3 regions of the Streptomyces sp. NPDC054932 genome follow, and region 3 is predicted to be linked to each of the others. Evidence: riboswitches for the same ligand, from Rfam matches in the RefSeq annotation. Region 3 holds a riboswitch; each other region holds the start of a gene.
What was found. A riboswitch is a leader RNA that binds a small molecule or an ion and turns the genes downstream of it on or off. The one in region 3 is predicted to bind guanidine.
Positions count from the first base shown of each region.

Region 1: linked by a shared signal. The riboswitch ahead of ACWGE1_RS10750 (Ohr family peroxiredoxin) and the one ahead of ACWGE1_RS07385 (MBL fold metallo-hydrolase) in region 3 are both predicted to bind guanidine.
Region 2: linked by a shared signal. The riboswitch ahead of ACWGE1_RS26070 (DMT family transporter) and the one ahead of ACWGE1_RS07385 (MBL fold metallo-hydrolase) in region 3 are both predicted to bind guanidine.

Region 1 covers NZ_JBSGXU010000027.1:48,440-51,700, forward strand. The annotation lists gene ACWGE1_RS10740 (hypothetical protein) at 1-830, opposite strand, end outside; gene ACWGE1_RS10745 (hypothetical protein) at 1,104-1,559, opposite strand; gene ACWGE1_RS10750 (Ohr family peroxiredoxin) at 1,546-2,001, opposite strand; guanidine-III (ykkC-III) riboswitch at 2,077-2,139, opposite strand; gene ACWGE1_RS10755 (AraC family transcriptional regulator ligand-binding domain-containing protein) at 2,252-3,261, opposite strand, start outside.
Region 2 covers NZ_JBSGXU010000111.1:5,323-8,583, reverse strand. The annotation lists gene ACWGE1_RS26090 (HNH endonuclease signature motif containing protein) at 1-291, opposite strand, end outside; gene bcp (thioredoxin-dependent thiol peroxidase) at 553-1,020, opposite strand; gene ACWGE1_RS26080 (DUF3618 domain-containing protein) at 1,125-1,445, shown strand; gene ACWGE1_RS26075 (GroES family chaperonin) at 1,489-1,830, shown strand; guanidine-III (ykkC-III) riboswitch at 1,883-1,952, shown strand; gene ACWGE1_RS26070 (DMT family transporter) at 1,984-2,304, shown strand; gene ACWGE1_RS26065 (transglycosylase domain-containing protein) at 2,309-3,261, opposite strand, start outside.
Region 3 covers NZ_JBSGXU010000017.1:34,297-37,557, forward strand. The annotation lists gene ACWGE1_RS07375 (hypothetical protein) at 1-264, shown strand, start outside; gene ACWGE1_RS07380 (hypothetical protein) at 479-682, shown strand; guanidine-III (ykkC-III) riboswitch at 1,048-1,115, shown strand; gene ACWGE1_RS07385 (MBL fold metallo-hydrolase) at 1,127-2,005, shown strand; gene ACWGE1_RS07390 (hypothetical protein) at 2,306-2,929, opposite strand; gene ACWGE1_RS07395 (tetratricopeptide repeat protein) at 3,057-3,261, opposite strand, start outside.

The sequences.
Region 1 (3,261 bases), on a different contig from region 3:
AGAACCAGCCGCGCTCCGCGTCCTCGGCAGGCCTCGGCAGCCTCGGTGAGCAGCAGCAGGAACTCCTCCTCGGCGCGGCCGTTGCCGGGCTGCGTTCCCCGGCCGGCCAGAACCGACAGTTGCCGGTTCACGGTCTGCAGGAAGGAGTCGCGGTCGTTGTTGCCGAGGTGGTCACCGATGAAGCAGCTCACGAAGTCCACGCCCGCCGGGCGGCGGCGCAGCACCAGCTCGGCCATCAGAGCGGACTTGCCCGCCCACGGCCCGGCCTGCCACCACGCGTACCCCGGGGCGTCGTCGGTGTCCGGGGCGGTGCAGAAGTCCTCCAGCTCCTGCAGCTCGCCCTCCCGGTCGCGCAGCCGGGCGGGCAGGACGTACTGCTCGGTCCATGCCGCATGGCTGCGGAACACGCCCTGCGGGTCATCGGGTCCGGCACCGCCCGGGCCGGTGCGGGACCTCGGGGTGCGTACGGGCTGCGCGTCGTCGAGCAGGGTCCGCCAGTAGCGCTCGTCGAGGTCCTCCCCGGCCCAATCACTCCAGACCCGGACGACGGCCATGAGCTGTTCGCTGCTGGAGGTGTCGGGCACCTTCGCCCTGGCCGGGTCCTTGTGCAGCCACTCGCAGATCCGACGGTCGAGCTTGTCCTCCCCGGCGAGACGGGCGGCCTCCCGCCGGGAGGCCGGAGCGCCGCTCTTCCTCCGCGCGGAGGCGGCCCTGGCCTCCAGGGCGCGCAGCGCCTCGTACAGCTCACGAGACCCGTCCGTCCGCACTGCCCGCCCCCGCTCCCGTCGCACACCGGCCTGCCCGCCGCCCGCTGCGGGCAGTGCGGGCACCCCGCTGACCTGCACCGTAGCGGCGGATCTCCCGCACCGCCCGCTCTTTCGGACAACAACCCCTCCAGGCGCGGAATCTGGAACGGACGCCGCGGCCGCAGGGGCCGGGCGAACCCGTAGGGGGATACGAAGATGCCGAAGACAGCGACACGAACCGTTCGCCGCCTGGGCCGCGCCGCACTGTTCAGTCTGGTACGCGGCGCTTGCTACGCCGCTGGGGGCGGGCTGGCCGGCTACGTCATCTGGTGGCTGCAGAACTGACGCCCGCCGAGGTCACAGCCGCCAGTACGTGCCCGCGCGGGAATCGACGTGGACCACGTGCCGGCCGACGCGAACCACGTGGTGGTCCGGACCGGACCAGGAGCCGACGTCGGCGTCGGCGTCGGGCAGGGGGGTCCAGATCTCCAGGAAGGTGCTGCCGTCCGGGTTGGTGCCCCGCTCGACGAGGTTCGCACCCTCCCGGCGGAAGGCGCCGACGTCCTCGCCGGGCTCGCCCGTGAGGTGGTGGAAGCGGACCTGCGAGCCGTCGAAGGACGTCGTACCGGCGAAGCCCCGGCTGTCGGCGTAGTACGAGCCGACCTGCAGCCACACCACTTCGCGGTCCCCCTCCTCGCGAAGGGGGCCGCCGTTGCGGCTGATGCCGCGCCGCAGCCAGGCACCGTGCTCGGGTACCGGGACGCCGGGGCCGCCCGGGGCGTGCCCCGCCGGCCCGGTCTCAGGCCCGGTCATCGGCGGCAGCGTCGTCGTCCACGGCCAGGAGCGTCAGCGGTACGTTGCCGCGCACGGCCTGCGAGTACGGGCAGACCGCGTCCGCCCGGTGCAGCAGGGGCTGGAGGTCCGCGGCCCGCCACCCCGGCAGGCTGACGGTGAGGGCCACCGCGAGGCCGTATCCCGCGGGCGTGTCCGTGGTGCCGAGCTGTACCTCGCAGGCCACGCGCGCGGCGGAGGCGTCCGCCCCGAACTCGGCGGCGACCTCCGCGAGCGCGGAGGTGAAGCAGGCGGCGAAACCGGCCGCGAACAGCTGCTCGGGGTTGGTGGTGCCGGGCACCTTCTTGCGCGGCGGGGCGAGGCGTACGTCCAGGCGCCCGTCGTCCGTGCGGACGGATCCGGTACGGCCGCCCGCGGCGTGCGCGGTCGTCCGGTACAGGCTGCGGGTGAGTGGCACGGTCATGACGTGGGGTCCATCCTGCTCGACGAGGACGCCGCCCGGGTGCGGACAGCGGACGGCGCTGCTCGTGCAGTACCGCGCGCGTCGTCGTGCGTAACCGGGTACGGCGCATCTCGTCCGGGGCCTTGGACCGGCCGCCGGACAATCTAGCAACGGCGGCAGCCTGCCGGGTCCCGGCCCCCGGTGAAGTTCCTCACCCGGCGCCTCACCCGGCGCCTCACCCGGCGCCTCACCCGGCGCCTCACCCGGCGCTTCACCCGGCGCCCGCGCCGGCGTCGGCGCCGGTCCCGTCGCGGTCCGGGGGCGCGGGCCGGTGCCGGCTGCGGTACGCCCCGGGAGGCATGCCCTCCCACCGGGTGAAGGCGCGGACCAGGGCCGTCGCGCCGCTCAGGCCGACGAGGGGGCCGATCCGGTCCAGCGGCAGGGTCGTGGTCTCCAGCAGCAGCCGGGCCCGGCCGTGGCGGGCGGTGTCGAGGAGCGTGCGCCACGACGTGCCCTCCGCGTGCAGGGCCCTGCGCAGCGTCCGGACGCTGAGGTTGAGCTCCCCGGCCGGTCCCTCGGGTCCCGCGTCCTCGAGCGCGGCCCGCTCCAGCCACTGCCGCACGCGCTCGGCCACGGCCACGGTCCCGGCCGCGGACAGCTGGTGCAGGAGCCGGTCGGCGTAGGCCCGGTGCAGGGCGTTGAGCGCCGGATCGTAGAGGGGGCGGCGCCTGTCGAGGTCCTCGTCGGCGACCGTGATCGCGTTTTCCGGGGCGTCGAAGGCGACGGGGCAGCCGAGGACGCGGGCGTAGGGCTCGGGCGAGCCCGCGCGGGGATGGGCGAACGACACGGACAGGGGCGTCCAGTCGTCGCCGGCGATCCAGCGGGCCGCCCGCACCATGCTGCTGACGACCGCCTCCACCTGCTGGGGGTGCATGGCGGCCGGGCCGACGGTCGGCCGGTAGCAGATCCGGCCGAAGCCGCCGCGACCACGGTGCAGGGTCACCGTGCCCGCCTGGCTCACCAGGGGGTGGTAGCGCTCGGCCGCCTGCGCGGCGTCCGCGAGGCTGGCGCAGGTGAGGACGAGATGGCCCAGGATGTGCAGGCCCTCGGGCCGGATGCGCTCGCCGACGAGGAGCCCGGTGTGCGGGCCGGCATCCCGGGCGCCCAGCACCCCGTCCCACAGGGCGCGCATCTCGCCGTACTCGAGCCGGTCCGTGGGCAGGGCCCAGGAACCGGACGGTCCGCCGTTGCCGCCGTTGCCCTCTGCCGCCGCGCTCAGGA
Region 2 (3,261 bases), on a different contig from region 3:
GGCGGACGCTGCGGCTCCCGCAAGCTCCTCCGCGGTGAACGGAAGTTCGATGCCGCTCCGTTGCATGCCGCGGAAATGGCCGATGTCCATGCCGGCGGCGGCCATGCGGCGGACGATGTGCGACAGGGTTCCGGTGGCGGGCGGCGCGCCGAGCTTGACCGCAACTTCGCGCAGGGTGGTGGACGTCGCAGCTGCGGCGGCGATGGCCTCGTCGGGGTACTTGCGCCAAGGGCTTCGCTTGGCGAAATGACTCGTGTCGATCCCGTAGGCGGTGGCCTTCTCCTGCAGCATGCGGCGTCGCCCCCCGCTCTCCTTGAAGCCGAGGCGCCGCATCAGGTCGGCCCAGCCCCTCGACGCGGCGACCGCGGAGGCCAGGGTGTCGCGGTCGTTCGGGTCTTCCATGGCCCGCCCCCTCCGTGTTCCGTCCGGCCGCGTGTGCGGCCCTCGTACGGATTAACGGGTCGGCGGTGGGGCGGTTACGGCTAGTTCCGTCCGATAAGCGGAGCGGCCCGCACCGGGAGGGTGCGGGCCGGGCCGGAGCGTGGGGCGGGGTCAGAGGCCCAGGTCCTTGATGATTTTGGCTACGTGGCCCGTGGCCTTGACGTTGTAGAAGGCGTGCTCGACCTTGCCCTCCTCGTCGACCACCACCGTCGAGCGGATGACGCCGGTGACCGTCTTGCCGTACAGCTTCTTCTCGCCGTACGCGCCGTACGCCGTCAGCGTCTCCTTCTCCGGGTCGCTGACCAGGGTGACCTTCAGGTCCTCCTTCTCGCGGAACTTCGCCAGCTTCTCCGGCTTGTCCGGCGACACGCCGATGACGTCGTAGCCGTGTCCCGTCAGGAAGGAGAGGTTGTCCGTGAAGTCGCAGGCCTGCTTCGTGCAGCCCGGCGTCAGCGCGGACGGGTAGAAGTAGACGATCACCTTGCGGCCCTTGTGGTCGGCGAGCGAGACCTCGTTGCCGTCCGCATCGGGCAGGGTGAAGGCGGGGGCGGTGTCGCCCGGCTGGAGTCGCTCGCTCATCGTGACACTCTCCTCGGGAGGGGATCGGTATGCCATGAGACTAAGCTGACAGACTGTTCATGGCGGACTACGCCCCACAGGACCACGACGACGGAGGCAGCGCGGTGCCGGAAGCCAGGACCCCCGCACAGATCGAGGCGGACATCGTCCGCCGCCGTGAGCAGCTCGCCGAGACGCTCGACGAGATCGGTGTGCGCATGCACCCGAAGACGATCATCGGGGACGCGAAGGCTCGGGTCGCCTCGACCGTCGACCACACCGCCGGACGGGCCTTCGCCACGGTGAACCGGATCGTGACGGACCTGAAGGACGGCCTGCGCCACGACGACGGGACTCCGCGCATCGACCGGATCGTGCCCGTCGCGCTGGTCGCGGTGGGCGTGGTCGGGCTGCTCGTGGTGTCGGCGCGCCGCAAGCGCGGATGACCCTGAGCGGTACGGGGCGGGCGCGGACAGGTAGGTTCGGGGCGTGAGCGAGAACACCACCCACGACAAGCTGCCCATTCGCATGCTGCACGACCGCGTGCTCGTGAAGTCCGATCTGCCGGAGGGCGAGCGGCGCTCGGGCGGCGGCATCCTGATTCCCGCGACGGCTGCGGTCGGCAAGCGGCTGGCCTGGGCCGAGGTGGTCGCGGTCGGGCAGAACGTCCGGACGGTCGAGCCCGGTGACCGGGTGCTGTACGACCCGGAGGACCGTGCCGAGGTCGAGGTGCGCGGCGCGACGTACGTGCTGATGCGCGAGCGGGATCTGCATGCCGTGGCCGCGGAGCGGCTGGAGGGGTCGGAGGACTCCACCGGGCTGTATCTGTGATCTGTCCTTCGTGAGGCGTTCGGGCCGGTGACCCTGGTCACCGGCCCTTTTCGCTGCCTTTTGCTACGGTGGAGGAGAACCCGACGAGACGCGCCGTACCGGGTACGACAAGACGACGCACCCCGTATCGCTCGATGTCTCGGAGGTGCCGTCATGGCATGGGTTCTTCTTCTCGTCGCCGGTCTGCTCGAAGTCGGCTGGTCGATCGGCATGAAGTTCACCGAGGGTTTCACCCGGCTGTGGCCCAGTGTGTTCACGGGCGCCGGCATCGTCGCGAGCATGGTGTTGCTGTCCTACGCCGCGAAGACCCTGCCCATCGGTACGGCGTACGGGGTGTGGGTGGGCATCGGCGCCGCCGGTGCGGCCGTGGTCGGTATGGCGGTGCTGGGTGAGCCCGTCACCGCCGCCCGGATCTTCTTCATCTGTCTGCTGCTGGTCGCGGTGGTGGGACTGAAGGCGACCTCCGGTCACTGACCGGCTATTCGAGGAAGGCCGAGGGCGGGCGCAGGCCCTCCGCCGGGCCTCCGTCGCTTCCTTGCGTGCTGCCCTGGTTGCTGCCCTGTGTGCCCTGGGTGGTGCCGCCCTCGTCGCCGCCCTGGGTGGTGCCTGCGTTGTCCTGACCGCCGTTGCCCTGGCCTCCGTTGTCCTGGCCCGAGTTCGTCCGGCCGCCGTTGTCCTGGCCGCCCTGGTCCTGGCCGCCGTTGTTCTGTCCCTGGTTGCGGCCGCCCGTCGGGTTCGACGGCGTGGGCCGGGTCGGGCGTTGCGGGGTGCTGGGGGAGGGGGCGCCGGTGGTCTCCTGCGGCGGGTTGGATTCCGGGCCGGTCGACGGCGGCGGCTGTGCGGCGCCGGCCTGGACCTCCAGGTCGAAGTCGACGGGGTCGGTGCCCTCCAGGGCGGTCTTGGTGTACGCGGCCCAGATGCGGGCCGGGTACCCGCCGCCGCCGATGCGGGCCTCGCCGAGGGCGCCGTAGAGGGACTGGAGGGTTCCGGTGTCCGGGTCCTGGCCCATCATCGAGACCACGGTGACCAGGTCGGGGGTGTAGGCGGCGAACCAGGCCGAGCGGTCCAGTTCGCCGGTGCCGGTCTTGCCCGCGGCAGGGTGGCCGGCGGCGAGGGCGGCCGTACCGGTGCCGTTGTCCACGACGCTGACCAGCATGGCCGTGGTGGTGTCGGCGGCTTCGCGGCTGATGACCTGGGTGGGGGTGCGCTGGGGCAGGCCGATCGTGTCGCCGCCCTTGGTGATCTTCTCCACGAAGGTGTAGGGGGTGCGGCGGCCGTGGTCGGCGAGGGTGGCGTAGGCCTGGGCCATGTCCAGGACGCCGGCCTGGAGGGTGCCGAGTGCCATGGCCGGGCTCGCGACGAAGTTCGGGGTGTTCTCGGGGATGCCGAGGTCGATGGCGGTCTTCTTGACCTTGTCGGTGCCCACGTCGA
Region 3 (3,261 bases):
AGCGAGCACCGCTTCACCCGCGACAACACCAGCGCCAGCAACGCCCCGGCCGCTGTCCGCCCACGTCACTACCCGCACAACCTCCGATACAAGAAGCCGGCGGAGGCGGCCCGGACCAGCCCTGAGGGGCACACCCTGCGCGCTCTGTCCGACCTCACGGTGGTGACCTGTGCCTGCGGCCTCACGACCCCGGCTCTCCCGAACGACGACGCCCGACTGGCCTATGAGGAGCACCGCAACGAGATCCGTGACGAAATGTCCTGAGCACCGGCTCGGCCGGCCGATCACGCACGCCACGGACCGGCCCTTCCCTGCCATCACGCCCCGTCAGCTCCGGGTCGGTGTCCGTGTGGCGGCCCTGCTACCGCGCTCGGCAGCGGGGCCGTCGTCACCTCGCAACCTCCCGGTCCGCTCTTTCGTTTCATGACAGAACGGTCACGCACCGCCACATCGGCCGATCGGATTCGTTGGCCCGGGTATGGAGCAGAAAACCGTTTCGCCTCCGCAGTGGACCGGCTTCACCCGGCTCGCCCAGGAGCTCTCGCAGACATCCGATGCCCCGATCTACGACGCCGTCGAGCGGCAGTGGCTCGCCCAGGGCCGGGAGGTGCCCCGCCGCCCGGGCCGGACGTGGAACGGCAGGCATCCGGTGCATGCCGACGACCTGTTCCGCCGCGCCTGAGCGTCACGCTCACCGCGGCCGTACGGCCTCTCCCGCATGCGCCGCAAGGCAACGGCGTCCGCGCGCACACCCTCAGGGGCTCCCGCCGCCTGCTACTGCCCGGGTACGGGACGGCACGGGGCGGCGCTCCGGTCGCCTTGGCCTGCACGCCGATCCTGGGCTTGGCCGATACGCCCCAGCGGGGTGTGACGATCACACCGGAGGCTCCCGCGGCCGCCCGCATGCCGTGGGGTGAACGACCGCCCTTTCAGGAGATTGCCAGTTCCGCCGGTGGAGGAAGGCGGCGGAACCGGTCAGGGCGACGGCAAGGCTTGCCGGCGCGCGCACGAGCACGTTGACCGACATCGCGTCGTGGTAGCGTCGCGGCGGAGGCTCACAGGTGCCCGCCCCGGACGAGATGTGCGCCGTACCCGGCCCGCCAAGACGACGCACTCAGGAGGCGTCATGGCCGCAGGAACATCCTTCATCGATTTCGACAGCCAGGCTGCTCGGCCTCGCGAGTTGGACGTCCGCTGGATCCACGGCTCACCCTCGTCCAAGCACAACACCGACCCGGACATCCAGGTCCATGAGTACGACGAGCACACAGTCATCCTGCGGCAGAACATGGCGATCAACTACGAAGCGCCGTTCCTGTTTCTGCTGTTCGGCAACGAACGGGCAGTGCTGATCGACACCGGGGCCACCGCGTCGAGTGAGTTCTTTCCCTTGCGTCCGGTGGTGGACCAGCTCGTCGACAGCTGGCTCGCCCGCCACCCCCGCCCGGATTACCACCTGCTGGTACTGCACACACACGCCCACGGCGACCACATTGCGGGCGACGGCCAGTTCGCCGACCGCCCCGACACCACAGTGGTCGCAGCAGAACTCCCCACGGCCTGGAAGTACTTCGGGTTCGACCAGAACCCCACCGCCACGGCGAGGGTCGATCTGGGAGGCCGCACGCTCGAGTGCCTGGCCACCCCCGGTCACCACGAGGCAGCCGTCACGTTCTACGACCCGTGGACCGGGTTCCTGCTCACCGGCGACACGGTCTATCCAGGCCGCCTCTACATCCAGGACTGGTACGCCTTCGCCCGGACCATCGACCGCCTGATCGAATTCTGCGAACACAGACCGGTCACCCACGTCATGGGCTGTCACATCGAGATGACCACCGAACCGGGCGTGGACTACCCGGTCCGCACCACCTACCAGCCCCACGAACCCCCACTGCAGATGACCACCGGCCACCTGCACGAGATCCGCGCCGCACTCAACGAGATGGGCAACCAGCCCCGCCGACGCGCCTTCCCTCTCTTCGTCATCTGCCCGGACGACTGAGCCGCGCTGACCAAGCCGACCGCGTTGTCACAGCGGCCGGCCTGGCCTGCGTCGAGCCGGACTCCGGGCCGCGGAGCCCGGCGTGCCCGCGGCGTCACGCGGGCAGCCTGCCCCGAACGGTCTGGTGATATTGCAGGCAAGAACCCCGCTGACGAATCGAGGTCAACCTCGGGTGCATCTCTGCTCGGGATCCATATCGGCCGCGGAGCTGCACCTGTTGAGTGCTCAGACTCCGATGCCGTAGTCACACCGGCCATACCAAGGTCATTTCATGTGGTGACCAGCAGCTCGACTCACCTCTCAGCTTCCGCTGAGCGGAGACTCCCACGTGGGGTCGTGCAGGGATCTTCTCGTGAGGTGGGCCAGCAGGTGCTGCGCCGTGTTGGAGGCACTGTCTTGCGGCGCGCCGACCACCGTCAGGGCGGAGGTGAGCCTGGCCGACGATTCTTCCGGCACATCCGGGTCGGTGAGGAGCGGAAGAATCAGCAGGAGCCGGGCTGCCGTGTCCTGGACACCTTCGGCACCGGAGGAGGGGCTGTCAGCGGTACGGACCAGTTCGCGCCACGTCAGCCCAGTACCCCTGAAATCTCCGTCCCAACTCGCGATCTGCTGGACGTAGCTCCTGCCAGGATGGGTGAGGAGATAGTCGGTGCCGTAGTCGCCGTCCAGGTTGCGGTAGATCACCACGGCTCCAGGGCCGGTTTCGGCCGGCAGCCGAAACACTGGCCAACGCTCGGGATCGAAGAGGACCTCGGACAGGGCATCGGCATCGGCGCCGTCGTCGCCGAACCACTCAGGAACCGGCCGCTCGGCACACCCGCCGTCGCTGCACATCGCCAGAAGGTAGTTCGACCAGAAGCCCGGGCGGGCAAGCAGTGGCTCGCCCGCCACCAACGCGTCGGCGTCATATCCCTTGATCAGCATTTCTCAATCCTGTCACCAGCCACTGACACGGTCCGATCCGGTATCGACAAGGGAGCGCCGCCCAGTTACGGGACAGGTCTCAGCGGGACACGCCAGTGAAACCGGCGGCCGTCACGAAAGATTGAGGTCAACCCACTCTGAATCCAGAGAATGCGATGACCTTCTGACTCAGTGGATGCCCCTGTCCGAGAACTCGAATGTGTTCATCCAGCGTTTCACGCCATACGGGTATCGCCGAGCCGGAACCTTGCGCGCGCTCCACCAGACGCGCAACTTGGCGACGCGCATGGAGAGTGTGAAGGTGGTCGACCCCGAGTACTCTTTTCCTGTCG